Spirosoma aureum: one gene and its partner. Each later gene encodes a partner of the first gene's protein in a complex. Links are inferred from orthologs where the notes say so. Each region holds a gene or a part of one and is shown in the gene's direction. Other genes may lie near its edges.

Evidence for each region.
Region 2: the proteins of dinB (region 1) and dnaN are in contact, whole or in part, in a solved structure (PDB 1OK7), measured with the Escherichia coli proteins. The link is inferred for Spirosoma aureum from one-to-one orthologs.

What each region holds. Positions count from the first base shown.
Region 1 is NZ_CP050063.1:4,812,108-4,828,091, forward strand. Bases 4,884-7,662 are described here. They hold dinB (DNA polymerase IV), read left to right. Parts: upstream 4,884-5,622; coding sequence 5,623-6,702; downstream 6,703-7,662. Other genes in these bases: G8759_RS19005 (pirin family protein), read right to left, coding at 4,884-5,463; G8759_RS19015 (hypothetical protein), read left to right, coding at 6,883-7,248; G8759_RS19020 (fibronectin type III domain-containing protein), read left to right, coding at 7,636-7,662. Also shown: holA (DNA polymerase III subunit delta), read left to right, coding at 182-1,216; G8759_RS18995 (TonB-dependent receptor), read left to right, coding at 1,435-3,795; G8759_RS19000 (hypothetical protein), read left to right, coding at 3,843-4,412; more of G8759_RS19005, read right to left, coding at 4,549-4,883; more of G8759_RS19020, read left to right, coding at 7,663-11,019; G8759_RS19025 (GNAT family N-acetyltransferase), read left to right, coding at 11,064-11,594; G8759_RS19030 (SRPBCC family protein), read right to left, coding at 11,611-12,078; G8759_RS19035 (hypothetical protein), read left to right, coding at 12,248-12,568; G8759_RS19040 (serine hydrolase domain-containing protein), read left to right, coding at 12,829-13,899; G8759_RS19045 (outer membrane beta-barrel protein), read left to right, coding at 13,896-14,645; G8759_RS19055 (START-like domain-containing protein), read left to right, coding at 15,135-15,527; G8759_RS19060 (LptF/LptG family permease), read left to right, coding at 15,640-15,984. UniProt on the Escherichia coli protein: Poorly processive, error-prone DNA polymerase involved in translesion repair and untargeted mutagenesis. Copies undamaged DNA at stalled replication forks, which arise in vivo from mismatched or misaligned primer ends.
Region 2 is NZ_CP050063.1:8,630,572-8,646,680, forward strand. The notes cover bases 13,206-16,109. They hold dnaN (DNA polymerase III subunit beta), read left to right. Parts: upstream 13,206-14,048; coding sequence 14,049-15,170; downstream 15,171-16,109. Other genes in these bases: G8759_RS34565 (DUF2480 family protein), read right to left, coding at 13,301-13,813; G8759_RS34575 (TCR/Tet family MFS transporter), read left to right, coding at 15,231-16,109. Outside these bases: G8759_RS34520 (DUF4834 domain-containing protein), read right to left, coding at 1-210; G8759_RS34525 (M28 family peptidase), read right to left, coding at 343-1,887; G8759_RS34530 (DUF6044 family protein), read left to right, coding at 2,033-3,787; G8759_RS34535 (LysR family transcriptional regulator), read right to left, coding at 3,838-4,731; G8759_RS34540 (DsrE family protein), read right to left, coding at 4,740-5,198; G8759_RS34545 (c-type cytochrome), read right to left, coding at 5,283-6,242; G8759_RS34550 (ABC transporter permease/M1 family aminopeptidase), read right to left, coding at 6,246-9,923; G8759_RS34555 (ABC transporter ATP-binding protein), read right to left, coding at 10,087-10,983; G8759_RS34560 (polysaccharide biosynthesis protein), read right to left, coding at 11,166-13,085. UniProt on the Escherichia coli protein: Confers DNA tethering and processivity to DNA polymerases and other proteins. Acts as a clamp, forming a ring around DNA (a reaction catalyzed by the clamp-loading complex) which diffuses in an ATP-independent manner freely and bidirectionally along dsDNA.

The sequences.
Region 1 (15,984 bases):
AACAGGTGAGTCTGCCGAAATGAGCTGGTTTTGAATCGTGATAAACGACTGTATATGAGCTAATATGTATAAAGAACCTTCGCAGATTCGATACTGAAAAAACGGCTAATCGCATTACTACAGCATAAATGCCCCCGAACTGTTAATTTTGCGAACCGCTTACCGTAAACCGAATCCCGTTTTGATTGCAGCCGTTGACGCCCTGTTAAAAGATATCCGCAATAAGCGGATTGCTCCTGTTTACCTCATTCATGGCGACGAGCCCTATTACCTCGACCGCATTGCTGAAGAACTCGAAAAGGTGGCCATACCGGTTGCCGAACGTGGTTTTAATCAATTTGTACTGTTCGGAAAAGACACAGATGCGGGGGCTGTGCTCAATTACGCCCGTCGCTATCCGTTCATGGCCGAGCGGCAACTGGTGCTGGTTAAGGAAGCCCAGCAAATGGCCGGCATCGGTGATAAATCAGCGCAGACACTCTTTGAAGACTATGCGCTGAATCCACTATCCAGTACCATATTAATGCTTTGCTATGTCAGGGAAGACGGGAAACCGGCCCTCGACGAGCGTAAAGCCTGGGTAAAGGCGTTTGGCGCGAAAGGCAAGCTATTGGGTGTCAAGAAGCTCTACGACAATAAAATCCCGGATTGGGTCGGGGAATATTGCCGGGAACAGGGAGTCAAGGTAAGCCCCAAAGCCTGTCAGCTACTGGCCGATCACATCGGGAACGACCTCAAACGACTGGCGGGCGAGATTGACAAGATTCTGATCAATCTGCACGTAGGCGAGGAAATTTCGGCCGCTACCGTCGAACGGCTGGTTGGAATCAGCAAGGAATACAACGTGTTTGAGCTTCAGAAAGCACTCAGTCAGCGCGACATCGTAAAAGCCAATCAGATTATCGACTATTTCGCCCGAAATTCGAAAGACAACCCTTTGGTTGTGATCCTGGCGCAATTGTTTGGTTATTTTAGCAAAGTGCTGCTGGTGCAGGCATCCAAAGATCAGACCGACAAAGGACTGGCCCAGCTGCTGGGCGTCAATCCGTTTTTTGTTAAAGATTATCTGACCGCGGCACGTGCCTTCACATTGCCCAAAGTCGCCGATATTATTCATGCGATCCGTCGGGCCGATGCCCAGAGCAAAGGCATCGATACACCCACGATGAGCGAGGGCGACATCCTGCGCGAACTGGTGTTCGATATTTTGCATTAGCCCCTCTTCAATCCGGGATTGGCTGGTCAGAAGGGCTGAAAGCGTATCGAAAAAAGAAATCCTGCACAAAATCACGCAAATTTGGGTGGTGTCATCCCTTTTTCTTAATATTGCAACGTTGTTGCATAAAGATGATTTATCCTGATAGAATTAATCATCGTCGGAGTAGGGGACTGATGCATGATTTGCTAAAACTTTGTTGTGTTGTCTGGCTGTCTATGGGGACCGCTTTCATGGGCCAGGCGCAATCTGGAGCCTGTAGTATCGTATTGACTGGTCGAATTATGGGACTGGACAATCACGCACCACTCGCCGGAGCAACCATATCCATTCGTGGATTGGCAACTGGGACCGTTTCCGATTCGGCGGGAAATTTTCGGATTACGGGCCTTTGTCCGGGTAATTACGTTATTGACTATCAGTTTGTTGGCTATAAAACGAATGTAGCGTCTATTACTGTTAGAACGAATTCTCCAGTCGCACTGGCCCCGGTTACGTTAACACCTGACAATGAAACGTTGAAGGAGGTCGTTGTCACGGAACACCGATCTGAAGCCCAGCAGTTGCTTCAGGTACAAACGGAGCTGGCAGGGAATTCGCTCGATGCAACGCGCGGTCAGTCGCTCGGGGAAAGCCTGAAAACACTACCCGGATTGTATTCGATTCAAACGGGGCCGTCCATCTCCAAACCGGTTATTCACGGTTTATACAGCAACCGAATTCTGACATTAAACAATGGCGTACGGCAGGAAGATCAGCAGTGGGGTAGCGAACACGCCCCGCAAATTGATCCGTTTCTGGCTTCCCGGCTTACTGTAATCAAGGGGGCAGCAAGCATTCGTTACGGCTCCGATGCCATTGGGGGGGTAATTCTTGTCGAGCCGAAAGTGATGCCAACACTACCCGGAATTGCCGGTGAGCTAAACCTGGTTGGCGGTACAAATGGAGGACAGGGACTTGTTTCGGGTCTTGTTGAGCAGGCATTCGGTAAAAAGCTAACCGGGCTGAGCTGGCGGCTACAAGGTACTCTCAAGCGCGTAGGGTACGCAAAGACACCAGAATACTACCTCGAAAACAGTAGTTATCACGAGAATAATTTCTCCGGTACGATTAATTATTCGCGTCAGCATGTAGGTGCCGAGATCTTTTACAGTCAGTTTTCTACGAAAGTGGGACTATTTACCGGTGCACAGGTCGGTAGTCTGGCTGATTTTTATGCCGCTATTGCCCGTCCCGAACCCATAATCCAACCCGGATTTTCGTACGATCTGGGTCGGCCTTATCAGCAGGTGCAGCACGATTTGCTGAAGGTAAAAGCATTTGTCCGGTCGGAACGATTGGGAACCCTTTCGATTACGGTTGCTCAGCAGCAGAATGTTCGTCGGGAGTATGATTTGCAGTCGTTTAGTCGCATAACCGACCCTGAACTCTACCTGAAATTAGTAACGCAGACCGCCGATCTGATCTGGGAGCATCGGGCAATTAAAACCGCAACGGGTGGACAGTTTTCCGGAACGTTCGGATTTAATGGGATCACGCAGGGAAACGTCCGTCGGTATTTATTCCTGATTCCGAACTACCGAAATTATGGCGCCGGTCTTCATGCCATTGAGCGATACGCCAACGACCGCTGGACCCTGGAGGGAGGAATCCGGTATGATTACCGATGGCTCCGGGCGTATTTTCTGGATGAGACGACCAACCTCACTACTGCCAAAACGCGCGACTGGAGCAATTTTACCGTGTCGCTGGGGGCCACGTACCAGGCAAGTCCGCAGCTAACGCTATCTGGCACGATGAGTACCGCCTGGCGTGCCCCGACGGTGAGCGATCTCTATTCCGACGGATTGCACCAAAGTGCCGTAGCATACGAGCGTGGCAATCCAAACCTGAATCCAGAGCAGGCTTACAACATGAATCTGTCTGTCGAATATACCGGCAAGCGATTTTATGCGGATCTGGGTTTCTATAACAACTGGATTAACAATTACATCTACCTGAAGCCCGATTCAGTGCCTATTATTCGGCAGCGGGGCGCGTTCCCGGCTTATTCATACAGCCAGGTTCGGGCAACATTTCGGGGTCTGGATGCAACCATACGTTATAAGCTGACCGATCAGCTGACCATCACGTCGCGAACGTCGCTGCTGTTTGCGTACGATCACACGAACAACGATTACCTGGTCTATATTCCGGCAAATCATACCGATAACGGGTTGCGTTATGATTTCTCAACCACCAATCATGGGCCACTTTCGAATGTGTATGTGAGTGTTACCAGTCAGTATGTAGCCCGGCAAAACCGGGTTCCGACCGTTACGCAACGGCAGGAAAATGGGCAGATCATTTTTACGGGGGATTTTGCGCCCCCTCCGCCCGCTTATACATTGTTTGGAGCCGAAGCCGGTTTCTCCTGGCGAGTGGGCAATCACCCAATGTCCGTCATTCTGACGGGTTCAAATCTGTTGAACCGGGCGTATCGGGACTACCTCGACCGGTTTCGCTACTTCGCCGATGAGCCAGGGCGAAACATCATGCTCAAACTAAAGCTCCCCCTGACGCTTGCCAGCCGTCAATGACATTCTCTTTGCGTCAAATTAGTTTCACATATAACCTGATGTACGTTATGTATCTATTGAAAAAAGCCCTCTGGATGGTGGTTCCGGTTATGCTGGTTGCCGGAGCCTGTAAAAAAGATGAAGAAAATGTTGCCCCAACGGACGATAATGAAGCCATCACGACGGCCACGCTGACATTGACAAACAAAGCCACGCCGACCGATGTGGTAACGGCAACGATCGAAAACCTGAACACCTCCGCCGATTTCAGTAAAGCAACGCTAAACCTGAAAGCCAACACAACCTATTCGGGCGTTGTATCGCTCTATGACAAAACGAAAACGCCCACGCTTGACGCTACAGAAGAAATAAAGGAAAAAGCAAACGAACACCTCTTCGTATATACCTATACGGCAACAAACGGCGCAGCCTCGGCCCTCACCGTTACAATCACCGACAAAGACACGAATCCGGCGCCAGGGCCTTATCCCATCGGATTAACAACGGATTTGAAAACGGGGAATGCCGGAACGGGAAAGCTGAAAGTCGTGCTTCGCCACCAGCCTAATGTGAAAAATGGAACGCCCGCTCCGGGATCGTCTGACCTGGATACCGATTTTCCGGTGGTCATTCAATAATGCACTGCCAATTCGTATGAAACTGCTATAAGTGGGTAATTTTCTGAACATAGTATCGATGGGTAGGTCGCATCGATGCTATGTTCAGGTACCGTTTTTTTGCTGGAGTTGTTTCGTTAATTCGCTCTCCGCCTGATCAGGAAAGGGGCTGGGGCGGAGGAGTTCCGGCGGGTCTGGATCGGTCATCAGGCAGCGGCACAAACTCGGCGTTGTCATTCGGTGGTAACGCAATACGGCCAGCCTGCCAGTCGGCTTTGGCCTGATCGATACGCTCCCGCCGGGAAGACACAAAGTTCCACCAGATAAATCGCTCACCCAGTGGTTCACCTCCTAAGAACATAAGTGTACAGGTTTCGCGAGCAATAAGGACCGGATCAATTCCAGGCGTAAATACCAGAAGCTGTCCGGCTGTATAGAACCGGCCACCCACTTCCACGCTTCCTTTGGCCACATAAGCGCCCCGTTCAGGATAACCCATTGGCAAGCCAAATCGGGTTCCTGCTTTCAGAACGACATGCGTATAAAACAACGGAGAGTGGGTTTTTACGTCATTGTGCAAGCCAAACGCATCACCGGCAATTAATCGCATCCAGATGCCGCCATCGGTATAAATGGGTAATTCCTGTGGCTGGTAATTGGTAAAGCTTGGCGCGTTTTCTTCATCAGCTTCGGGGAGAGCCACCCAGGTCTGGATCATTTCCAGCGTACCACCTGCCAGCATGGACGGGTCCTCGAACCGTTCCGAGTGGGCAATACCGCTCCCGGCTGTCATCCAGTTAACTTCACCCGGCCGTATAATCTGCTGTACGCCCAGACTGTCGCGGTGAGTAACCTGTCCATCAAATAAATAACTCACTGTAGAGAGGCCAATGTGCGGATGGGGCAACACGTCCATGCTGGTCACGCTGGCCGGGTCGAGACTCACTGGCCCACCATGATCCATAAAAATGAACGGTCCGAGCATTCGTCGCAACCGATAGGGGAGAATCCGTCGCACATTGAACCCATTACCTAACGATGCCGGGCGTGCATCAATGACCAGATCTAACATGACAGAATGAGTAGGATTTTGGGTGATCTCAAAAATACGCACTCCCGCGAAACCATGAACCAATCACCGTTATTTTCGTACAATTGCCTCCATTTTTTGTATTTTCGGGACAGGTAAAGCCGTTAACTGACAACTAACCTGACTTCAGTACCTAAGGACGTGGATCAGCCCGACAATCGCAAAATTATTCACATCGATATGGATGCGTTTTATGCATCCGTTGAGCAACGGGATAATGCAGACCTGCAAGGCAAACCCGTTGCCGTTGGCGGTTCCCGACAGCGGGGTGTTGTGGCCGCAGCCAGCTATGAGGCCCGCCAGTTTGGCGTTCGATCGGCTATGGCTTCCTCGATTGCCATTCGAAAATGTCCTGATCTTATTTTTGTGAAACCCCGTTTTGACGTTTACAAGGCTGTTTCGGAACAGATACGGGCTATATTTGCGGAATACACGCCCCTTATCGAACCCCTCTCGCTGGATGAAGCCTATCTGGACGTAACACATAATCTGGTCGATAATCCGTCGGCTACATTGATCGCTCAGGCCATTAAAGCCCGGATCAAGGCGGTTACCGGCCTTACAGCTTCGGCGGGCGTTTCCTATAATAAGTTCCTGGCTAAGCTGGCATCCGATTATCGCAAGCCTGATGGTCTATTCGTCATTAAACCGAATCAGGGGAAATCCTTTGTCGAACAACTGGAAGTCGGTCAGTTTCATGGGGTCGGTCGTGTTACGGCGGCCCGAATGAATGAACTTGGCATTTTTACAGGCCTGGATCTACGCCAGCAGCGTGAAGCCTTTTTGGTTCAGCATTTCGGGAAAGCGGGTCTCCATTATTATTCCATTGCCCAGGCTATTGATCACCGCCCGGTTATGCCCGACCGGGTGCGTAAATCGATCGGGTCAGAAACAACATTTGAGCAGGACCTGACTGACGAGGTTGAATTGTACAAATCATTAGCGCCACTTTTAGAAAGCGTATGGGCTTATTGTGAAAAGACGGGTGTGCAAGGGCGGACGGTTACGCTAAAAGTCAAATATGCAGATTTTCAGCAAATTACCCGCAGTCGAACGATACTGAGTCTGATTCGTGACCCGAACCAATTAAAACAAATCAGCTTTGATTTATTAGCGTCGCTGATCCCAACGCCCAAAGGTATTCGCCTGCTGGGCGTGTCGCTGTCAAGTCTTCGAACCGTTTCCCTGAATAGGGGAAGTCAGTTAGCGCTTGATCTATAGGAAGTGTAAAATGGTCAGCAACTAGGAGTAAACAGGCTCGAAAACAGCTTTTTTGTCAGAATATTTCCTGAAATAGCGATCGATGAGTAGACCAGATGGTAAAAATTAGTTATTTGGCACATTGATTGTTAGCATAAACAGCAATAGGTTTGTCGTGCCAAATCGCTAAAAAGTAAACGTATGCTTACCTTCCCGGACCGAATCAATGTAATTTTTACGGCCCTAGCCAGTTCTCTACACCAATTTTCAAAAGACTATAACCTGCCGTTGGCCTCATTGACCCACTTACTGAACGGAGAAAAGCCGTCAGCCGACTTGTGTCTTATCGAGCAGATTCTGTGCGTAGAGCCACGAATATCAGCCGAATACCTGCTACGCGGTCGGGGTGAACCATTGCTCGAATCCATACCCCCAACGTCCATTTCTGAACTATCGGTTGAGTGGGCCGCAAACTGGTTAGGTGTATTGCCAGCTACTGTATCGGTTCGTCAGGCAGTCATGCCTGCCCAAGAGAAAAATGGGTTCGCCAGGCTGGAATTGTCATAAAACTGAGGGTGAGTCCGCTTTCATACTGAATAATACCCAATACAAGCTAGTTAAATTAGATCGTGTCGCCAACCGGGCTATTCGCCGTTTACGTTGGTGATAAGTCACCACTATAGCCTGAAGAGATTGACAGGTTAAAACCGTAAGGTACGAAACGTTCTGTTTTGTCGGCTAGTACATCCCCTCGTCAAATGTCCCTATATTGATAGGATTTGGCTCCATTTTAACAAGCGACGCGCCTACATTTACACTGAAAATGTAAGCGGTTTTTCTGGGTTTACCCCTACCTCCACAGAACCAGACTGACCGTATCCCATATCCCTAACTGATGAGAATTGCATAGATAAATTAGCCAAGTCCTCCTGCCAATCTGCTACTCCTTAATCCATGAACGTAAAATTTTACCAACAACTTATCATACTGATTGGCTGCCTATTTTGGCTTACCCTTACCCAATTAGTCGTTGCCCAATCGGTCACCCAGCCCGTTCTGCCGTTCTGTGGTACGCCAAGTTTAACCCCTGCTCAGTCCCTCTCACTTGGGCAACTGGCAAGACTGGCGCTGCAACGCAAACGGGCATCGGGTGCTGCCCCAACCGCCATTACCTACGTCCCTATCCGTCCCCACATCGTTCGCCGGAGCGACGGTAGCGCCGATTTCAATCTTACCCGACTCAATCAGGTAATGGCCGTTACCAATAGCTATTACCTGCTCAATGGATTTGGCATCCAGTTTTACTTCGCTGGCACAACGCCTGATTACATCGATGATGACGATTTATACAACGTTTTTCCGTTCCCTGAAGGAAATACGGTCGATGGTCGTGATGCGACCGATGCGCTGAACCAATATTATGTTACCCATTTTACGAACCCCGGTGTGGGTGGATTTGCTCGTTTTCCTTTAGACGACATCGGTACGACCCGTTCATTTATCGGAACAAATGGAGGAGATAGTGATTTAGGCAATCGCCTGATTCCTCACGAATTAGGGCATACGTTTAGTGTGCTTCATACTTTTGGGTATTCCAATGGAGAGTATCCGACTGACGAGTTGGTTACACGAGGAGCCGGAGCCAACTGCACGACGGCGGGGGATGAAATCTGCGATACGCCCGCCGATCCTTATCACATTGCCGGAGCCTATGTTACAGACCTAAATGGCTGCCCGCAATATAATCCGGGCAGTACGGCCCGCGATGCCAATGGGGATCTTTACGCCCCCTCGATCACCAACATTATGTCGTATTACTTTCCGTGTACACACGATTTTACACCGGGCCAGTACGACAGGATGCAGGCTGGTTTGGCCCTTCGGCAGACGCATACGAGCTATTCCCTCTCTCACCCCCCAACGAATGTCGCATCCCCCACGAATGTCGCTGTCTCGCTCAATGGGATTGCCATTACGATAACCTGGCAGGACAACGCTACGAATGAAATGGGTTATTTTGTTGAGCGTTCGTCAACGTCTGCCACCGAGGGTTTTGCCCCCATTGGCGGGGTAGGGCCTGATGAGACCACATTTGTGGATTATGATACCCGGCTCCGCATGCACTATTATTATCGCATTCGTCCGTCCAACAGCACAACCGGCAGTTTGAGTCCAACCGCTGATATAGCAACTCCCCGGACCACAGATCCGGTTACCGGGCTGACAACGACGAACATTACGGACAATACCGCACAATTGAACTGGAACAGCCTTGGCAACAATGTAACCTACGATGTGCAATGGCGGGCGATCGGTAGTACTGGCTGGAACGAACTAGTGCGTCTACCACAAACCTCAGTTACTATTTCTTCATTAAGTGGATATTCTTCGTTTGAGTGGCGGGTGAAAGCGTCGGATCAGGACACCTACTCGGGGCCAGTTACCTTCACCACTCTTTGCCCAATGCCAGTTACGTATTCGTTTAGCGTCATTCCGGCCCGTGTTTCGGCGGCTATTTCCTGGAATGCCTTTTCACCTGCCTCTATCCTTCAGTGGAGGGCTGTCGGTTCGGCTACCTGGAATACCAGCAGTACTTTAACCAACACATCGTCTTACACGCTGACGGGTCTGACGCCGGATACGCAGTATGAATGGCGGGTGCAGGGCGTTTGTTCCGCAACGGCTACCTCAGAATTTACGGACCCACTGACCTTTACGACCTACGCCTGTGTTACTCCTCAATATCCGAGTTCTTCGCCACGAGCAGAAGCTGCGAATTTATCGTGGTTTATGCCGTATAACGAATCAGGTCGAACGTATACCGTTCGCTTTCGACCCGTTGGCACTACCAACTGGACGGCAGTTAGCAGTCTAACCACTACGACCTGTTCGCTGACCGGTTTAGCCAATAATACAACCTACGAATGGCAGGCTAAAAGCGTTTGTTCGGTCACTGACGAGTCGGCGTATAGTCTGTTATCGACATTTACCACCTACTGTCCGGCGGTTCCCATCGGGCTCTCCAGTACACCGACGGCAACCGGGGTTACGCTTGGCTGGGTAAATGCCAATGCCTTGGAGCCGGGTAGTACCATTGAATTGCAATACCGGTCTGTTGGTAATCCAACCTGGAATCTGGTCACCGAAACGGCAAGATATGGGTATTCCTCCCGGCAACTGACGGGTCTTATGCCGAACACAACGTATGAATGGCGGGTACGAATAGCCTGCTCGGCCGCTGCCCAGTCTGATTATACCGCAACAATGATGTTTACGACTGGCTGTTACGCACCTAACCCCAATAACCTCTCAACTGATTTGATTTCGTCGTCGTCCGCACGGTTAAACTGGTATAACCCAACTGATCCCGGTACGCAGTTCGACCTTCGCTATCGGGCGGTCGGTGAGGCAAACTGGGTGACCATCAGCAATGTAAGTAGTGCCACCACAGGAGGAAATTATTCCATTAGCGGATTATCCAATCAGACAACGTATGAATGGCAGATCAGAACCTTGTGCTCACAAACGGAAAGTTCAACGTTTTCAGCTGGCCCCAACTTCGTTACCCAATGTAAATCACCCGATTATCTGACACAGACACCCCTGGTTACATCGGCTTTTTTATCCTGGGGCCAGGCAGGTGTTGATGTAAGCTATGAGGTATTTTATCGGCTGGCAGGCACGTCTGCCTGGACAACTGTGAGTAATCTAACCAGCACCCATACGGTCATTTCCGGGCTGACCGGAAACACCAGCTATGAGTGGCAGGTCAGAAGCCAGTGTACCAACGGTATCAATGCCGCTCCATCGGGCATCAATACATTTACAACATTCACCTGTAGTACACCGTACAATTTAAACGTCACTAATCTGACCATGACGACGGCTCGATTGAACTGGAGCTTTGCCAATGCCGACGCAGGCACACGGTATGAAGGCCGTTATCGGGTGGTCGGTGCAACCGACTGGATCACCCTCTCAAATCTAAGCAGCGATCAGGGGCAGGGTTATTTCGATCTATCCGGACTGGCCATTGATACGCAATACGAATGGCAGATCCAAACGCGTTGTTCATCCACCGAAAGTTCAGCGTTTACTTCCTCTAATACCTTCAAAACACTTCCCGTATGCACCAGTATGTACACCGTTAAAACAGGTTCATGGAATGATGCCAGCGTCTGGTCCTGTGGTCGACTTCCCCTCAGCACGGACCCAGTTCAGATTAAGCATCTGGTAACGGTGCCGAGCAATTATTTGGGTAGTGTCCTGAGCATTACCTATGATGCAGGCCAGAAATTACAATTTAATTTCGGGAGCCGGTTAAAAATGGGGCAGTAATTCCGGAAAAGAGCAATCTTCATAGTGGAAAGTTAAACACCCAAATGGTTGATCATCAATTGACATATCGTACAGCAACTGCTAGTGATATTCCCAACATCGCTCGGCTAACGCTGAAATCGTATCACGATTATAAAGCTGTTTTGACGCCCATCAACTGGGCCAGGATGGAGGCTAATTTGTCAAATGAAAACTTGTACGCGGACTTGCTGGGTAAAGCGACCACATTTGTCTGTGAAGCAAACTGCCGGTTGGTTGGCGTGATATTTTTGATGCCAAACGGCAACCCGACCTCTATTTTTCCCGCAGACTGGAGTTATATCCGATTATTGGGCGTTGATCCAGATTACCGGGGCTTGCGTATTGGCCGAAAACTCACGGAACTTTGTATTCATCACGCGAAGTCAACGGGTGAGATTGGGATAGCACTGCACACCAGTGAATTCATGAATGCCGCCCGGTCAATGTATGAGGAGCTGGGTTTCAGGCAGGCGAAAGAATTACCACCCATGTTTGACAAACGATACTGGCTTTACAAGCTAAGTTTCTCGCCTATTGATAGGGACAATCAATAGGAGGTCCAGGACGACGCTACGATCCAGCGAGCGACTGGTTAGACTCATCTGCCAGTTCTTCAACGCTTTTTTTGATGAGTAAGACAGTCGTTCGCCAGTAAAATTCCAGATGTTTTTGAATTGACTCAGTCGGGAAGTTTTCGATGGAAAGCGCCAATAGTGTCTGGTTATCGATGGGAGTTAATGTAAACTCAAGGATTGAATAATTTTCTGGCTTGTCGGGGAGTCGGGACACAGAACTTAAATGACTGTACCTTAGCTTACGTTCATTATCATATTGTAGGACCATTCCTTTATTTTCAAATGGCACGTGATGAAAACCACGAATGAAAATTGGAGTGTTGATATCCCAGGTCGTATCGACCTCTATTTTCGTTTCAGGCTCACCCAACCAGGTAGCCATTAATTCAGGCTTTGTTAAAGCTGCCCACAGGTCAGCAGGTTCACCATTTATCGAAATCGCCGTTGAAAATTTATCCATCATGAACTGGTTTGAATGCCTGCCAGCAACCCGATCAATTCTGCCGCTCTGACCATTTGTTCTCAGGCTGAATTTCCTGCCGTGGCCTAAAAATAGCCCTAAATGTCGGTTCTACACGGCTTATGCCTATCTTTAAGTGACAATTTTCATTCAACTTATCCCGAAAAAAGCCATGGATGCAAAAGACTATGATTTCGAAGAAAAATGGAAGCAATTCGAAGAATCGGGGAAGGAATTCTCCGGAGCCGTTGGCGCAGTGGCAGGAACATTGATCGGAATTTCCGTATTAGGGCTGAGCGCCCCTGTCATGTATTTTACCCGAAGAGCCGCTGGTAAAGAAGCGACGGAAGCTCTACGGGAAACCGGAGCAAAGGTTGTGGAAAAAACCAAATGGATGAGCGAGTTTGGCCGGTTTACCGGAAAGAAGTTCGGCCCCAAACTATTAGGAACTGTTCTGTTTGGGGTAACCGGCTTGCTTTCCAGTGAGGAATAGGAACTCGATTAGCGGGCAGGTAAGCCTACATTCAGCATGATAAGTATTGCAAACCTTATCTCAATCTGAACTTATTTTAAGTTGTGTAGATCAGGCTGGGCCATACTGGCAACTGGTGCTCATCAGTAGCGGAGGTCAACTTCCTGTTAAATAACGTTAAGGGATAGGGCAACCTTTTTATTACTTCCACGAACGGCTCAACTTTGTGAGCAACTTAAAAGGGAATCATGGGGTGCTTTCGTCTACTTTTACTTATTACGTTGATAATCAGTTTAACGGCCTGTAATCGGTTAAGCAATGATCCTCCGGCAAGCTATACCTATCAGCTTCCCGAACCGATCGCCGATGGTTGGTCCGTTGCGTCGCTCCAGAGTCAGCAGTTGGACCCCAGGTCGATTGAACAGTTAACCGATCAAATTCTGACCGAACAATACCGGAATATCCATAGCCTGCTGATTGTCAGAAACGGGAAACTGGTCTATGAAAATTACTTCAATGGCTACACCCAATCCATTCCCGAGAACATTTACTCGGCAACGAAAAGCATCACCTCGGCATTGGTTGGTATTGCAGTCGACAAACACCTGATCAAGAGCATCGATGATAAAGTAGTCGATTATTTTCCCCAATACACCGATTTGCCGAACCTGACTTCCGCCAAAAAGCAGATATCCATCCGTGATTTGCTAACGATGAGTTCTGGCCTGGAGTGTGCCGATGACGACCCGCAATCAGCGGGCAACGAAGCAACGATGTACCAGTCGCCGGATTGGATTCGCTATACGCTTGGCCTGCCGATGAAAGCGAATCCCGGAACCATGAGCAACTATTGCACCGGGGGCGTTGCGGTATTGGGGGGCATTCTTCAACAGGCGACGGGAAAAACCGTTGATGAATTTGCGCAGGCGTATTTATGGAATCCGCTGGGTATTGGGCCGATTCGCTGGGATCGCATGCCGACCGGTCAGGTTAACACCAGTGGGCGGATGTTTATTCGGCCGCGCGACATGGCGAAACTTGGACAGCTATTTCTGGATAAAGGGAAATGGCAGGACCAGCAGGTACTTTCCGCCAATTGGGTGGACGAATCGACCCGAAAACAGGTCGTATTGCGTGATCAGGAGTACGGTTACTTGTGGTGGCGGAGGCAATTTGTCATGGATGATAAAACCTATCCCGCTTATTATGCGTCGGGCAACGGGGGGCATTTTATTGTCGTTATTCCAAGCCTGAATGTAGTGGTTGTTTCTACGGCAGGGAATTTGAATTCAGGAATCTCGGCGCAGGTATTTCGAATGATCCGGTTCGGTATTCTTCCCGCTTTTTTATGAGTAAGGATGTATTGAATGCACTACTAGTTTATTTATTGATGCTGTTGGCTAACCCGGTTGTGGCTCAGCAGCGAACACAATTCTGGGGACTTACAGCCGGATTTTCTCCCTTACAAATCAAGGATCAGTTCCATTCGGATTATACCTACCGGGGAACCGGATTGGGCCTGCAAGCCTACTATGGGCATAACCGATTGAAAACGCAATGGCAACTCGAAGCTGCTTATACGCGGGCAACGCCCCAGTCCATTGTTTCCCGAAAAGCGTCAACTCAGTTTGTGGATTTGACCTTCGATTACCAGTGGCGGTTGTTACCAGTTAGCCGTCTGGACAATCGTGTTCAATATTTCGGGGGCCTTGGGCTTCGACTGACTAACAACACGACGAATTATTCGCCAGATATGGAGGTTTCGACGATTGTGTCCACAGCAGTTGCCTCATTGGGCGTATCGGCGAAGGCAACCTATCAACTGAGCGCCAGACAGCGCATTCAGGGACAGGCATTTGCATCGATCGTTAGTGCGGTTTATCGTCCGGACTATCCCTATTTTGGACGGGATCAAGTCGCTATCAGCTGGTTAGGGAAGGGGCCATTACTGGATGCTCAGGTAACGTATCAGTATCAATTCCATGAACGATACCAGGCTGTTGGTTTCTACAAACTGACTTATTTCCAATACGATCAACCCCGTCCGTTGGTTGGGTTACGCCAACAGGTTGGAATAGGTATTCAGCGGACATTTTAACGGATTAATTACTGTCTGTTCAAGGTGTTGAAATTCAGGAAAATGGGTAGATGGCTTTGCTGGTCAACTCAGCGATAAAGAAAAAGGAATACAAATTCCCCAGGAATAACTGAATGGTAAGCTTCGGAAATCAGCCAAGTCATGAGGCAGGGCAGGAGCAAGCCTAGGCTGGATTCAAGCATATAAACTGAAAAAGCCCCTATTCGTGAATAATTAGGGGCTTTTTCATGATGACCTGTGTAGCGGGGAGCAGGATCGAACTGCCGACCTTAGGGTTATGAATCCTACGCTCTAACCATCTGAGCTACCCCGCCGGATTTGATTTCACAAAAGTAAGCAAAAAATGGGCTGACGCAAAAAAGTGCGTTGACTTTCGCAAAAAAAATCGTTTACCTTTGCTCAGACCGGGTTGCAGTGAATAGTCGCTACTGTTCTAAAGAGCTGACGTACCGGTCTGTAATCCCTGGTCCTTTTCCTAAATAAGTAGACATGGAGAAATTAAAATTTGTTGCCGAATACGAACTCCGGGCATCCCCAAAAATGCTGTTTCCTTACATTAGCACGGCTTCGGGCTTATCACAATGGTTTGCCAATAAAGTAAATACGATGCCGGAACAACGATTCGATTTTCAATGGGACAATGAGAGTCACATCGCGCGACAGGTTTCGATGCGACAGAATAAAGGTGTTCGTTTTGAGTTTTTAGATACAGCCGAAAACGGATCGGATAACAATTATGTCGATTTTCGGGTCGATCAGTCCGAACTTACCCAGTCTACATTTCTACGGATAACCGATTATTCCTCAACGACCGACGAAGACGAACTCCAGGATCTTTGGGATGGTTTAATGGATAAGCTCAGAGAAATTGTTGGTAGTTAATAGTTGTTAATGAATAATGAGAAAGGAACCGTACAGCAGGAACTGAGCGTATACTAGAGAAGCCAGTAAAACATTACCTGCCTGTTTTCGGGTACAATCATTAGACATTAGAATGAAGAAAATAGATAAATTAGTACTCAATTCGTTCTGGGGACCGTTTTTTCTTACACTGGGTGTCGTCATTTTTATCTTCCTGATGCGACTCCTGATGTTCTACATAGACGATTTCGTTTCGAAAGACCTTGATTTAGCAACATTCGGTCGTCTTCTTTTTTACTTTTCCCTGCTAACGATTCCAACCGCACTTCCGCTGGCCGTTCTGCTCTCTTCGCTGATGACGTTTGGTAATCTTGGCGAATTTTTTGAACTGACAGCCATGAAAAGTGCGGGCATTTCACTCACCCGTGCCATGCGTCCGCTGCTCGTGGTTGCTGTTGGCATTAGTTCATTTTCATTC
Region 2 (16,109 bases), 3.8 Mb from region 1 along the record:
GTATTCACCACCCGTATAGCGAGAGCCCGAGTCTTTTCCAGGTCGGGGTTCTACCCGAATTTCGCCCTCCCGGCGACCACCCCGGCCGTTGCCCTGTTGTTTCTGTTGCTTCACTAACTGCCGGCCGACCAGCAGATAAAAGACAAATCGGCGCACGGGCGGTACGAACAGAATAACAAGGGTGATGATGAAGAGATATTTAAACAGCATGTCCGAGTATTGTTAATAGTAAAATAACGCTGGGGCGGGTCGTTTAGTTTTTTGTTACGCTGAACGGCTTTTATTCAGGTTAATCGGTCGAGACGTGTTTACCTGGATAATAGCCGTTCAGCTATGAACCAACTACTGTCCATACAAGGCTTTTCCGGCCGCTTCATACTTATCACCCGCCGACCATTGTGGCCGCATTGGCCGATCGGCAATCAAACGGGCCGCATAAGCAAACGCCTGACAAAATTTCTGAACGTAGTTAAAATCGAGCGATTCGGGGTTATCGATAGCCTGATGATAATATTTCCCAATGGCTTCGTCGAAGGCTTTAAAGCCAGCCGAAAAAGTAGGTGCCGGAATTCCTTTGGCAGCAAAATTAACATTGTCTGATCGATCAAATAAGCCCTGCTCGGGAGCTGGTTCAGCAAATACACCCAGACCGAATGTTTTCGCGGCTGTTTCAATTTCGTTTTTCGCGCCGGTTCGTTCCAGCCCAATTACCGAAACAATCGTGGTATCATTATAGCCGGCGCCATCGGTATTAAGATCGAAAATTGTTTGTTTGAGCGGTACCAATGGATGTTCGGCGTAGTAGCGGCTTCCAAGCAGACCAACTTCTTCGCCTGTTAGTGCAAGCACCAGAATCGACCGTTTCGGGCGTTGCTGCGAAAGTGTTTTGGCTGCTTCCAGGATAGAGACTGTTCCGAATGCATTATCCCTTGCTCCATTAAAAATGCTATCGCTGGGCTGGTAAGCACTGCCGCCCTGTTTGCCAACACCTACATGGTCAAAATGGGCCGACAAGATGACGTATTCGCTTTTAAGCTTGGGATCAGTGCCTTCGATAATGCCAGCCACATTAGCTGATGACACCGACGTTCGCGGTCGACCCGAGGTTCGAAACATAACCGTTTGACCGGCCTCTTTTAATTGCTTGTATTGGTTATTGGCGTTATTAACCCATACATGTGCCAGGGGAGTACTTCCGCTCTCTCCCACTGGAATAGAAACCTGCTCGCGGCTGAAATACTGGTTCACAAAACCCCAGGGAATGGATTCACTGTAGAGTTCGATTAGCGCAGCAGCTCCTTTACTGGTAGCCAGTTTACGCTTTTCGGCCGAAGCCCGAAAAATTTCGCCCGGTCCTTTTGCATCAGGAGACCCGCCCTGTGCTACTAAAATACGCCCTTTTACATCGCGTCCTTTGTAGCCATCCTCACCATCGGTAAGGCCATAGCCAACATAAACAACCTCACCCGATACATTGGTCGGGCCGCCCGCCATAACGACCAGCTCTTTGCCCAGCCGGAGCGTATCTTTACCCATGATCAAGGTAGCACTACTGGCAGCCTTCACTTTTTCCAGGCCAATTTGCTGAAAATAATCGGTTTGGCCGGGAGGAGTTTTTAAACCTAATTGTCGGAATTGCTCAGCGATGTAACGGGCTGCTACCTGATTACCAGGCTCACCTGTTCGGCGCCCCATCAATTCATCGGAAGCCAGAAAGCGGGTATGGCTCTCAACCTCAGCCCGTGAAATAGTGAATTCAGGCAGTTTAGCTGCTAACGGGGCCTTAGAGCGCAAAGCTGTTTGTTTTGCAGATCCGGTCTGGGCCTGCAATGATCCGGTAGTTAATACCAGACCGGCCACTATAGCTACAAGAGAAGATGTTTGCATGGTGATTGGGTTTACCGGTAAAATTACGAAAAACCCCAACGGCTTTGCAGGATTCCCTACCTCTCGGCGATTTTCAGTAATTTCGTTTTTCGAACCCGCACCGGATTTTTAATAATCCAGCAGATTTGGACTCGTAAATTGCGTTATGCCTGTTCTTCCTCTTTCACTTGTCAACTCATCCACTGCTTCATCCGAAAAGACGTATTTGCGAATGGCCATTGGCCTGTTAGTGCTTTATGTTTTTCCGTATGTCTGGCTCGGCGAAGGTGCTCATTTAACTATTCACGATAATCTGGATAGCGATTTTCTGTATCTGTATCTTCTGAAGATTACTGGCACGGCCTTCAATTTCGACCTAAATACAGTTATTCCGAACGCGATGAGTGGCGGGAATTTCACGGGTATTCCCCGTTCGGCTTTCCGTACGGGCCTGAATCTTGAAGTGCTCTCGTTCTGGCTATTTCCGCCTTATACGGCACAGGTCCTCAATTTTACCGCCGTACACGGTATTGGTTTTTGGGGCATGTACCTGTTGCTGAAGAAACATATTTTACCCGCTCATCAGTGGGCTTTCACACGAGTCGCTATCGCCTTTTTGTTCGCAGTAGTACCTTGCTACACCGTGCATGGTGCATCGGTCAGCGGGCAACCACTACTCCTGTTCGCCTTTCTGAACCTGCTGACGCAAACAAGCCGCTGGACCGATTGGCTGATCATTGTTCTCTTTCCGTTTTACTCCTTTTTTGTCTGGGCTGGCTTATTTATCTGCATAGCCTTGGGCGTAATTGGGCTGATAAGCCAGTTCCGCCATCGAATGGTCAACTGGCCGTTCCTGCTCGGGCTGGCTTTACTGTCGATGGTATATTTGGCCAGTGAGTGGGAGCTGATTTATGCGTTTCTCAATCAGACCTACGTTTCTGAACGGGTTGAGTTCGATTATGCGCAACTCCGCTCCATGAAAATTCTGGATAGCCTTCGCCGAAGTGCCGATTTGTTTGTCTGGCCTATGTTCAATACGGGCGCCTTTCTAACGCTGGGCATTGTAGCGGTAAGCGGTTTAGCGGCATGGCGAGCCTTTCAGCGGCATAATCGTCGAACCGTTTGGTGGCTCGTGAGTTTGCTGATCATCGCTGGTGTCTTCTGCCTGATTCATGGCTTTTATCATTACCTCATCGTATGGCTCGGCGATGGTTCACTGGGAATGAAATTCCGGGTTTTTCAGTTCGATCGTTTCTATTTCCTGCTTCCTACGTTGTGGTTTTGCCTGCTGGCTTTATCCCTCCAGCAATTCAGGGCAAATGGGCGCTGGAATCGTCTGGTTCTGGCTGGCCAGCTCTTGCTGATGATCGTGGCCAACAAAGAATGGTGCCTTAATGTCGGCAAGCTGGCTGGGTTTGTCACAGAAGCGCAGCATCCATCCTTCCGGGCCTTTTTCGCGGAAAAACAATTCGCCCAAATTCGCGACTACATCCATCGACCGCAGGCCGACTACCGGGTAATCTGCCTCGGCATGCATCCATCGGTTGCACAGTTCAATGGGTTTTATACGCTGGATAGTTACCAGAATAATTATCCTCTTCCTTACAAACACGCTTTTCGGAAGATCATTGCGGCTGAACTGGCCAAAGGTACCCGCCAAATGCGGGTTTATTATGATGCGTATGCCTGCCGTGTTTACCTCTACACGGCTGAACTAGGCATGAACTATCTGTTCGGCAAAACCCAAACCGAGTCGGTTAGTCATCTCCAGATTGATACTGATGCGTTGAAAGCTCTTGATGGTGAATACGTCGTATCGGCGGTACCGATCCTCAACGCAGCTCAAAATCGACTACGTCTGGAAAAAGTATTTGATGAGCCGGAAAGCTACTGGCGAATATGGTTGTATCGGGTTCAATAGGGCGGTATAGGGTTCGTTTTTTGCCTGTCCCAGGCACTTCGTCTGTTGGTTTACCGCTTGTAATGCTGACGGGCAAATCGCATGAACGTATCGGCCAGCCCTTCGCTAACGCCCTGTAACTGAATCGAATAAAACTCCCTGTGAATAGCAAGACCCTGTACATCAAGCACTTTTAGGATGCCCGCGCGTACTTTGTCCTGCACGGCAAAAATCGACACGAAAGCCATACACCGCGAGCTACCCAGATACGACTTGATACTCTCGGTGCTGCCCAGTTGCATTTCGATGGTTAGATCAGTAAGCCGAAGCCCCACGCCCCTGAGCGCGTGTTCGATGACTTCCAGCGAACCCGATCCCCGTTCCCGCAACAGGATAGGAACCGTTCTTAATTCGTCGAGTGTAATCTCATCGCGGTTGGCCAGCGGGTGGTCGGCCCGGCAGACGAGTACCAGTTCATCTTTCACAAAGGGCGTGTATCGAATATCACTATGATGCGTTCGTCCTTCCACCAAACCCAGTTCAATATCATTGTGGAGTAACTGTTGTTCCACTTGTTCGGTATTACCGCTCAGGAGCGAAATGGTGATGTCGGCCGAATGCTCGTGAAAACGAGCCAGCACGGGTGGAATGACGTATTGGGCAACGGTTGTGCTGGCCCCAAGCCGAAGCGTTCCACCCGGCTGACCTTTGAGTCCGTTCATGTCGAATTCCAGCTGGCGATAGGTGGCCACAATGGTTTCGGCATGACGAAGCAGCAAACTCCCGGCTGCCGTTAAGCTAATCTGATTACCCCTCCGATCGAATAGAGCCGTACCAAAATGGTGTTCTAACTCCTGAATATGTTTCGTTACAGCGGGCTGCGTCACGTACAGTTCGGCAGCCGCTTTGGTAAAGCTAAGCCGTTTGGCAACCGTATAGAAGACGTTCAGGCGAAAATCGAGCATGGCCAATGTTACGGACGAATGATAGCCCAACCCTCCTGTTCGCGGATGATGAGTTCGCCGTTGGCCGTTGGTACATAGCTAATGATGGGAAACAATTCATCGCGGCTGATTTTCCGAATCCGCATGGTGTTTTCGCACATAGCCATAATGACTCCCTGTTTTTGCAGGCTTGTGACTTCTTTCTCAAAATACGGCTTGTCTTTTCGGTATGTAGCTACCGCTCCGCCGTATACTACAAGTTCGACCTCTAATTTACCTTTCAGGCGTGGGTCGTTCAGCGCATTTTGAATATTGGCCAATGCATGCCGGATAACGGCGGTATCGGCGGTATTGAGCTGGTAAACAGCACGATATCGGTCTTTTGTTGGTTGAGCTCCATGGAACACACCGGTTTCGTTTGTTTGAGCCATAGCTGGAGCTAAAGCACTCAGGAAAGCCAGCATGAACAGATAAGTCAATTTCATCATGATATTAGTTTTTGATTTTGAGTAAACAGCATATTTGCTGGGAGCCGGATCCTGGTCTGGTTCCCAGCAAATGCGTTGGTAAAGCTACTTCACTTTTCGCGCATCGGCAATCGGCAGAAAGGGACCAAATTTGTGTTGCCGTTCACTGAATGAGTCTGCATACGGACCAAATGGGAAATCAACGGGCTTGCTGGCTACCTTGGGCCAGTCGCTACTCTGATCTTTATGTGGCCGGGGCATAGCATTAATGAAAGCCGCTACATCCCAGGCTTCTTCGTCGCTTAGCTGCGGACTGGCATACGTGGAACCAAAAGGCATATTGTTTTTGACATAACCCGCAAAGTTCGACAATCGGTATAACCCGGCGCCGTCGTTATAGCTATGCGGGCCCCACATCGGCGGATACACATACTCTGAAGCACCGGCCACTTTAATACCTTCACCTTTTACACCGTGGCAGACCTGACATTTAGCCACATAGACCACACGACCTTTTGTTGAATCGGCCTCCCGATCCAGATAGGCCAACTTAGCCAGCCCCACTCCATCGGGTCGCTGCCCCCTGGGAACGTCGGAACCCAGCCATTGGATGTAAGCCACAATAGCCTTCATCTCACGGCTCGTGCTATCAGGGGCTCTGCCGCCCAGACTACGCTCAAAACAATCGGATACCCGCTTCACAATAGATTCGACGGCACCCGAGCGATCACGAAATTTCGGGTAAGTTGAAAAGACAGCCGAATAGTTGTTTCCCAGCACTTTTGTTCCAGCTTCAAGATGGCAATTCTGGCAATTCATGCCATTGGAGAGATGCTTGACCGATCCGCTCGGCCCTAAATATTTCGCCGTATGGGCAATCAACTCGCGACCATACCGGATCTGCTTTCCCAGATCACCCGCTGGAATCCGACTATCAGCTGGTGGACGCCAATAGTCGGGTGGTGTCAGCGCCAGCAGAGCTATAACCAAAACAACCAGACCAGTGAGCCCATAAACCCCTTTTCGGGTAATTATCGAACGAATGTCAACAACGTTATTTTTCATGGTCTATGGCAAATCTACAGTTACCAGATTATCGTCAGATACGCGGTCGATCAGCTTGTTATAAGGGTCGATACCTGCTTTGACTGGTTTTCCCTTCACAGTCACTTCGATAACGTGTTCGCCCGGTGTCAAACTACGTTTTTGCATAAACAAAGGTACTTTCATTGTCAGACCATCTTTGTTCTTGCTGTCGTCGGTTAGAACGGCGACATCGACAATGACCGGACCTTTGCCCTTCGAAAGTTCTTTACCCGCTTTGTCGTAATATTCCGTTGCCGAACGAACATACAACTTCACACGGTATTGCCCATTTCCTAAAGGCTTTGCTTCAGCTTTGGTGATGCGGTTGTCATAGAGGGTCAGTTTCTCGAAACTATCGGTCAGCCAGGTCTTCAGCGAATCGGGTGTGGCCGATTTGAGAAAGCCATACCATTCCAGCGAGGTAGTAAACGGCGCTTTCTGCCGGAAACGAGCCGCTTTCATGTAGTCGTTCATGGCTTTATTGACCCGATCTTCGCCAATATAATCCTGCAAGGCATACATCAGCATCGAGCCTTTGTTATACCAGATATACGAACGGGTGTCGTTGTCGAGCATATTCGCTTCGAACTTGTCTTCATTGGATCGACCCCGCAGGTATTGATCAAGACTATACTTCAAAAATTTCGGCATGGCATCGGCTCCATACCGCTCTTTTAGCACCATCAGGGCCGAATATTCGGCCATTGTTTCGGAAATCTGATTGGAACCGCGAGTCCGGCTGGGCATAACCTGGTGTCCCCACCACTGGTGCGCCACTTCGTGAGCCGTTACATAATAGGCATAATCGGTCTTGTTCGGATCGCGAAAATCGCCAACCCAACCAAATTCTTCCGAATAAGGCACGGTTGTCGGAAACGACTGCGCAAATGAAGCATACCGTGGGAACTCCAGCACCCGCAAAACCGGATAGGGATATGGAGCGTAGTTTTTTGTGTAGTAACTCAGGGATGCTTTCATGCTGGCGATGAAGCGATCCAGGTTGCGGTCGTGACCCGGATGGTGGTAGACTTCCAGAGCCACCGTTTGTCCATCGGCCCCTTTCCACGTATCGCGTTTGATCCCATATTTCGCCGAGCACATACTAAAGAAATAGTCCGAAAAACCGGGTAGTTTGTAGTTAAAATACGTTCGTGGTTTCCCGTCCGGGCCAGCTGACGTCCAGGTTTTCAATAACCGACCGGGCATAATAGCGGTTTGATCGGGCGTGGTCGAGATGGTTCCTTCGAAAGTGACCCAGTCCGCATCATCGGTAAACAGGAAATCACGCAGACCGCGCGGATCGTTTTGAGCAGGCACTGTCCATTGTTTAATGGGCAATCCATATTTCTTCCGGTATTTGTCGCTTGTCAGCTCAAATCCCTCATTGTAGCCAAAGCCAGGAAAGATACTCACATTGAAGAATGTGCCGTTGGCGAGAACATCGCGGCTATCGCCACTGTTGCTGAAACCAACGTATTGTCCCGTCACAGCCATGTCCATCCGGGCTGTATCGCCGGGGTTCAGGCGCTTCGGCAAACGATAAATATAATAACCTAACTTACTATCATTCAGCACCAAGGCAGGAGCTTTACCATCGACCAGCAGTTTGGTTAACTGCCGGTGAAAGTTATCGGCCGGAAGAGTCAGGTGCAGTGAGTCGATTGATTGGTCGCCTTTATTAACCATCACAAACGCCCCCGAAGCAACCGCTCTGAATTCATCCGGAAATACATCAACATTGACTTTTGCACCGGTGATTTTCGGTTGCAGCACATCAAGGTATTTGTGGTATGTTTTCTCAAATGTAGCCTGTTGCTCGCGTTGCTCATCGGCCGATAAATAGCGGTTTTTAACGCTGACATTGGTGTATATCCACGCACCCATACTCACAAACGCGAGCAAAAGAAGAGCAAACATCGTTATCGAAATCCGGCCCATTCGTTGCCGGGCCAGTTGCCAGCGCGATTTAAGACTCGTATCGGCTCCCCGGTTCCAGAACCACAGGGCAACGACTAAAAGTACACCTCCGAAGGCATACCAATACAGCCGGAATGAAGCTAGTGCGGTCAGGTAATGGCCAAAACCGTTCATGTCTGAGATTTGAACGGTGCCGCCTGAAAAGGGAATTGCCAACCGGTAGTTGAACTCGGCAAACTGTGGCACAGCCCAGATCACGACATACACGGCTAATGTCACGATATGGCCCACAAACTTCTGGTTGACCATTGTATGGACAAAAAACGCCAGCATCACCAACTGAAAATACTGCGTGAAAGCAACGCCGTACACATCCCGAAAATAGAGCGGCAGTTCGTAGTTGAAGTACCCTTTAACCGTCTGATTGAGCACGCCTGACACGATGATAAGGGTACAGAGCAGCAAGCAAACGTAAATCATCGACAGGAGCTTAGACCCGTAGTTCATCCAGTCGGGTACGGGCAGCGCGTCAGCAATTGTATCGTAATGAACCACCTTATCCCGATGAACGACTTCGCCGGTATAGAAAATCAGGACGATCAGTACAAAGAAGAAAAAGGTGCCATTTCGTGCTTCGAGCATTGCGTAAGTCGTTGGCAGCGACGAGGTACCGAATATTTGTGCGCCAAACCAGCCATCTAAAAAGAGAAACAAAACGGCACCGATTAGAATGGCAATGAAATAGGGGTCCCGAACAATATTGCCAAACTCCAACCAGGCTTGCCGAAACATCTGCCTGATGTAAGCTCCGGTTTGAAAAACAGGCTTTGGCGTGGGCAAACTTGCCAGCGATGGCACGACCTCGTCTTCTTCACTGGCTTTTCCTTTTTTGCGTAACGACGCCCGACGTGACGACGCCCGACCCAGCTTTACGGCCAGAAAGCGCGAAAAGCTAAACCGCACTATCGTCAGGATAAACACCAGCAGTGCCACACCTGCCCAAATAAGTCGGTTGGTTAGCAGATCGCCTTCCAGTTGCACCAAAAGCGCGTTCTGCTCTACCGGCGACCAGTATTTAGTAGCGGCATCGTAGGCGTATGATCCGAATGGATCAAGTAGATTGACAAGGTGTTTATTCTCCAGGTCCTGCGACAGCGTAGACCCTAACAGGTAACCGATAAACAGAAGAATACTACCGGCGTAGGTCGTGAATATCTGCCGGGAAAAAGCTACTAACCCAAAGAAGACACTGCCGACCAGAAACATATTCGGGACGACGAACAGCATGAATGGATACGCATAATCACGAAACCGGATAGGTCCGAAACGTTCGGTATTGTCTGCCAGATTAAAGACAGGTCCTAACAACGAACCAATAACAATGCCCAGCATACCGACAGCCATTATGCCCAATAAGACAACGAATGAGCCCAAAAAACGGCCCAGCAAATAGCCCCGCTCGGTAATTGGAAAGCTGAAAAAGTAGTTTTTCGTATTGTGCTCGATGTCTCGGTAGACTGGCACGCCCATGATCGCCGATGCGATCAGCATCCCGAAAATGGTCAATACAACTACAAACTGGCTGATGGCATACGGTGAGTTGACATTCGTTTTCTCCGATGCCGGGCCACTACCATAAATGACAAAGAGAAACGTAAACAGAAACAGAATAAGCGCGTATAGGTAAGTGGCGGGTCGTTTTAACCGGTAGGCTAGTTCGAAGCGGAAGATTTCGGTAAACATGGCTAGTCTATAAGTAGTAGAAACGAGTAATAGGAGTAGGGAGAATCAGTTATCGTTTAGCTTCAACGGTATTATAGTAAGCCGTCAATAGCCGGGCCACTTCGTCAAGATTATTCTGAAGTGGTTCTGTATTCGCATAGTCAAGATCTTGAGATAGCTACGACTAAACCGTAACTACATCCATCTTTTCTGTAATCTTGGCGAAATAGACATCTTCTAAATCCGGAGCAACCGGCTCAAAATCAGCCAGCGGCAGGTCACTATAAGCGTGAAGACGGGTCTTACCGCCTTTGAGCTGGGTTGAAATCACCCGGTGGGATTGCCGGTAGGAATCGATTTCAGTTTTTTCAACAAATTTCTGCCAGATTTTCCCCTTCAGATCAGCCACTAAATCATTAGGATCGCCGGTAGCAACGACTTCGCCGAGGCATATGATTGCCATATCGGAGCAAAGGTTCGTTACATCCTCAACGATGTGAGTGGATAGAATGACAATTGTGTTTTCGCCAATTTCAGACAGCAGGTTATGAAAACGATTCCGCTCGGCGGGGTCAAGCCCAGCGGTAGGCTCATCGACAATAATGAGTCGTGGGCTCCCGATCAATGCCTGCGCAATGCCAAAACGCTGCTTCATCCCGCCCGAATAAGTGCCCAGATTCTTCTTGCGAACCTGGTATAAATTCACCTTCTGCAAAAGCCCTTCAACAATCTCTTTCCGTTCACGACCGTTGGCAATTCCTTTGAGCGAAGCGATGTGATCGAGCATTGCTTCGGCCGTTACGCGTGGATAAACGCCAAATTCCTGCGGCAGGTATCCCAACACCCGGCGCACAGCATCTTTCTGGGTCAAAACATCCAGATCTTCGGTCAGGCCCGTAAGTCGTACACTACCACTGTCGGCTTCCTGTAGCGTTGCAATCGTCCGCATCAGTGAGGATTTACCCGCACCGTTTGGGCCAAGTAAGCCAAACATGCCCTGCGAAATAGTCAGCGAGACGTTTTTTAACGCCCGAACACCGTTAGCATATGTTTTTGATAGACCTTGAATTTCGAGTTGCATACTGAAAGGGAATGAAGATTTGGCATTACAGAACTAAAAACGAATATCCTAAATGTACCTGAAAACACTAGCCAAACTTTTTCAGACGGTAGTTATTGAGTCCGAAAGGCACAAAAAAACTCCGCCAGCAGCGAAGTAAGGTAGTTATTCAGGTTAATAAGCCCAACAGATTACGAAGAGTATTATGTTGAATTTACCTTAAGCCCGGACTCATCCAGCTTCGAAAACGGCGAATTATTGCTGATATACTCAGGAATAAGCTCTTTCAGAATGCCAACTAATGTCATATCATCAGCATCCCTAAGGGCCACCGCGAGACATGCCATAGATTTTTGCAATAAAGCCGAATCGAGCGGCTGAAGACGGGCTATTTTAATCTTTGGATGATGGGTTGGCAAACAATCTTCGCTGGCACTCAGCAATTCTTCGTACAGCTTCTCGCCCGGTCGTAAACCCGTAAAGTGCAATTCAATATCTTTATTTACTTCGTAGCCCGACAAACGAATCATTTGAAAAGCCAGATCAGCAATGCGAACGGGTTGGCCCATATCAAATACAAATACTTCTCCGCCACTACCCATTGCAGCGGCCTCAAGAACCAGCTGGCAGGCTTCCGGTATGGTCATAAAATACCGAGTGATATCAGGATGTGTCACCGTAACCGGGCCTCCCGATTCAATCTGGTGCTTAAACATCGGCACTACCGATCCGCTGGAACCCAACACATTACCAAATCGGGTTGTGATAAAATGAGTGGACGAGCTAGCATTCAAACTCTGTACATACAGTTCGGCAAAGCGTTTGGTCGCTCCCATTACGTTCGTCGGGTTAACGGCTTTATCCGTCGAAACCATCACAAATTTCCGTACGTTAAAGGCCACCGCTAAATCAGCAATGATTTTCGTACCCACTATATTGACCTTAATTGCTTCATAAGGATGTTCTTCCATGAGCGGCACATGCTTATAAGCGGCCGCATGGAAGACAAACGCAGGCTGGTATCGTTCGAATAATTTACGCATCCGCCCTGCGTCAGTTACGTCGGCAATCTGGCTCCTTATTGCAAGGCCCTGAATAGAGTTCCCCGGCTCTTTACGAAGTTTGAAAACCAGATTATACAACCCCGATTCGGATTGATCCAGCAATATAAGCTCGCGCGGACTATGGGCTACTAACTGATGAGCCAGCTCACTACCGATCGATCCTGCTGCCCCTGTCACCAGCACGACCTGTCCACGAATCTGTTTGCCGATGGCGTCATTGTTTAGCTGGATGGCTGGGCGTCCCAGCAAATCTTCGATTTGAACATCGCGGATTTGACGAGTGCTCAATCGCCCATTTATCCAGTTCTGCGTTGACGGCACCATTTTGGCAACAACCTGATAACGAAGTAGAAAATTGGCAATCTCGTTTCGGCGGTTAGCTGGCAGGTTGTTAATAGCCAGAATTACTTCGGGACTGTTCGTCGTTCGGAGAAACAGGGTAGCCGCCTGAATCGGATTAAATACGGGTACGCCCTGTACCGTTTTCTGAACTTTGGCTGGATTGTCATCAATAAATCCCAGAATACGATAATCGGGATTACGTTGCAGAATGCCTTTCGTATGAATACCCATCACACCTGCACCATAGATTAGTACAGGCCGCGATTTACTGATTGGCCTTGTGATCAATAACTGGTACAGGTATTTGGTAGTGAACCGAATAGTGACCAGCAGTACGATACTAATAAAATAGTCAATGACTAAAATAGAAGCTGGAATATAGAGCTTTGGATCACTGTAAATCACTTTCAGGCTATAGGAGCCAAGGCCAGCCAGTAGGCTACTAAGCGTAACGGCCTGCCCGATCAATTGCACATCTTCTATCCCGGTATGTCGTATAACGCCCGCAAAGGGTCGAATCCAGAGGAACAATAAGAATCGGCAAAACAGCAAACCCCAAAAGTGATTCCAATGCCAATTAGCCGGTTCAATTGCAAAATTGAATCGCAAGGCCCAGGCGCAGATGAACGATAAAACAGTTATTGTCAGGTCGACCAGCAGGACAACCAAACGAGGGGCAAATCGAGTAGCAACCTTCGCTGACAGTAATTGCTTCATTACAGGCTTTTATCGTTACAAAGTCGATGTGGTTACGAGCACAGTAGTCAATAAAAACTGACTATTCGACTAGCAAAGATAAATAAGTGACTTAACCTGGCAAGGGATTATGTAACTTTTATACAAATTTAATTTCCATATAAATAGACCTTCTACCAGCAAGTAGATTAACTAAAAGGCTTTCTGATAAGCTCCTAAAAAACTCCGTATACAGCTTATGCTTTTGGGCGCTTATAAAGGGGTACGGTACTGCATGGTTCGCCAAAAAGTAGGCTTTGCACGACCGGGCGTAATACACGAGTTAATTCGACAAATGCAGCCGTTGGAACCGGAACTTTAGAACATCCTTTTACAACGACACGAGCATCCCGGTAATCGTCAGGATTAATCTGCGCAATAGCATCGAAATAGAGCTTTTCTTCCAGATCGGTGAGATTTCCGAAGACAATCGTATTAGCGAAGGGTTGCAGTTGGATCGTCAGCAGCATATAAGCCCAGGTTGGCACGATCGCATCTTCGGTACAGGTAATGGCTACATTCTTGCCGTCGTACTGGCTCCAGTCGTGCTCTTTCAGAAAAGCCCGAAAGTCTTTCTCCTTAAGAATCAACCCCATATACAGGTTATCTTTCAAATCATAGACAACCCGTTCGCCAGGGTGATAAAACGATTCCAGATCAAGCGACACAAGGCCACTTGTAGCAACACGGTTAATAATCTCAGTTTCCATTCGTCCTGTTGAATTGATATACAGCTTGCAATCAGAAGCGTATAAGCCGAGAATCATCGTTGTGCCATGATTCCATAAAATCGCATACTATTGACTGTTCACCATTTTCTTTGCAACAACCCTTTACCATCGAAAGGTTCTTTATACCCGTTGACAAAAACCCGCCGGACAGTCCACATTTTTTGCTACTTTTGTCTTTACATCTATTTATGAACTGCCCTTAAACGATTGGCCCATGAAATTCATCGTTTCCTCGTCCGTACTGCTAAAAAACCTTCAAAATATTAACGGCGTCGTGGCAACTAACCCGATTGTGCCGATCCTGGAAAATTTCCTGTTTCGCATTGACGATGGTACGCTGACCGTAACCGCTTCGGACCTGCAAACGACCATGACAACGGAAATTCCGGTCGATGCCTCCGAGAACGGAGCCATTGCCATTCCGGCCAAATTGTTGCTCGATACACTTCGTAGCCTTCCCGAACAGCCCGTAACGGTAAATATTGATACAGAGACATTTGGAACTGAAATTCTGACCGACAATGGTCGCTATAAACTTTCGGGTGAAAACCCGATTGATTTCCCCAAACTACCGACTGTCAACAAGAGCATGTCTGTTGAGATGTCTTCTGACATATTACTGGGAGCGATCAATAATACGGTTTTTGCAACTAGCACCGATGATCTTCGTCCAGCGATGACTGGGGTATATCTGCAACTGAGTCCTGAAAATGCCACCTTCGTGGCTACCGATGGGCATCGGCTCATTCGCTACCGTCGGACTGACCTCGGCGCATCGTCCAGTTCATCGATCATTATCCCACGGAAGGCGTTGCAGTTGCTGAAAGCATCCTTACCCGACAACGTTCCGGTCACGGCTGAATTCAGCCAGGCGAATGCATCTTTTACGTTCGGACCAACCCAGCTGATCTGTCGGTTGATCGATGAGCGTTTTCCTGATTACGAAAACGCGATTCCGACCAACAATCCGAATGTAATGACCATCGGCCGGACTGATCTGCTTAACTCGCTGAAACGGATCATGATCTACGCCAATCGGACTACCCATCAAATTCGGCTGTCGCTCAAAGCAAATTCACTGACCATTTCGGCCGAAGATCTGGATTACTCCAACGAAGCCAATGAGAAACTCCTTTGCGACTACGATGGCGAACCGATGGAGATTGGCTTCAACGCCAAACTGATGTCGGAAGTATTGAGCAACCTCAGCGCAAAAATGGTTTCCCTTGAACTATCGGCTCCCAACCGCGCGGGTCTGCTGATTCCGGCCGATAAAGAAGAAAACGAAGACATTCTGATGCTGGTAATGCCAGTTATGCTGAATACATACGCGTAACGGGAATGGTGAACGATGAGTACTGAATCAGTACTCATCGTTCACCATTCATTATTCTTTATGGCCCCCAAACGTACGGCTCCGGCCCTTATTTTCATTTTCATTACGCTCCTGATTGATGTTACGGGACTAGGTATCATTATTCCAGTCTTCCCGAAACTGATTGAGCAACTGATTCATGGTAATATTAGCCAGGCAGCGCACTGGGGCGGTTTATTGACATCTTCCTATGCGCTCATGCAGTTTGCCTTCTCACCGATTCTGGGTGGTTTGAGCGATCGGTTCGGACGCAGACCCGTACTTTTATTCTCCCTTTTTGGTTTTGGCCTCGACTATATCCTTCAAGGCTTTGCACCCAGTATTGGCTGGCTATTTCTGGGCCGAATACTGGCGGGTATTACGGGAGCCAGCTTCACGACCGCAACCGCCTATATTGCCGACGTTAGCCCTCCCAAGAAACGGGCGCAGAACTTCGGATTGGTCGGAGCAGCGTTTGGTGTTGGCTTTATTCTAGGTCCTGCCATTGGTGGATTTCTTGGACAGTATGGACCGCGAGTGCCGTTTTTTGTTTCGGCGGGACTAACAATGGTCAACTTTCTATACGGTTATTTTATCCTCCCGGAATCACTCCCCGTCGAGCATCGTCGACCTTTCGACTGGCGACGTGCGAATCCGGTCAGTTCACTGGCGCGATTAGGAAAATATCCTGTCATTCTTGGTTTAGTTGCCTCGCTGGTTCTGGTTTATATTGCTGGATTTGCCGTACAGGGAACCTGGACGTTCTACACGATGGAAAAATTCAAGTGGAATGAAAAAACCGTGGGTTTATCACTGGCCGCCATTGGTGTATCGTTTGCTGTCGTGCAGGGTGGCCTAAGCCGGATCATTATTCCTAAATTAGGTCAGCAACGGTCGGTTTATGTCGGTATGCTGTTCAGC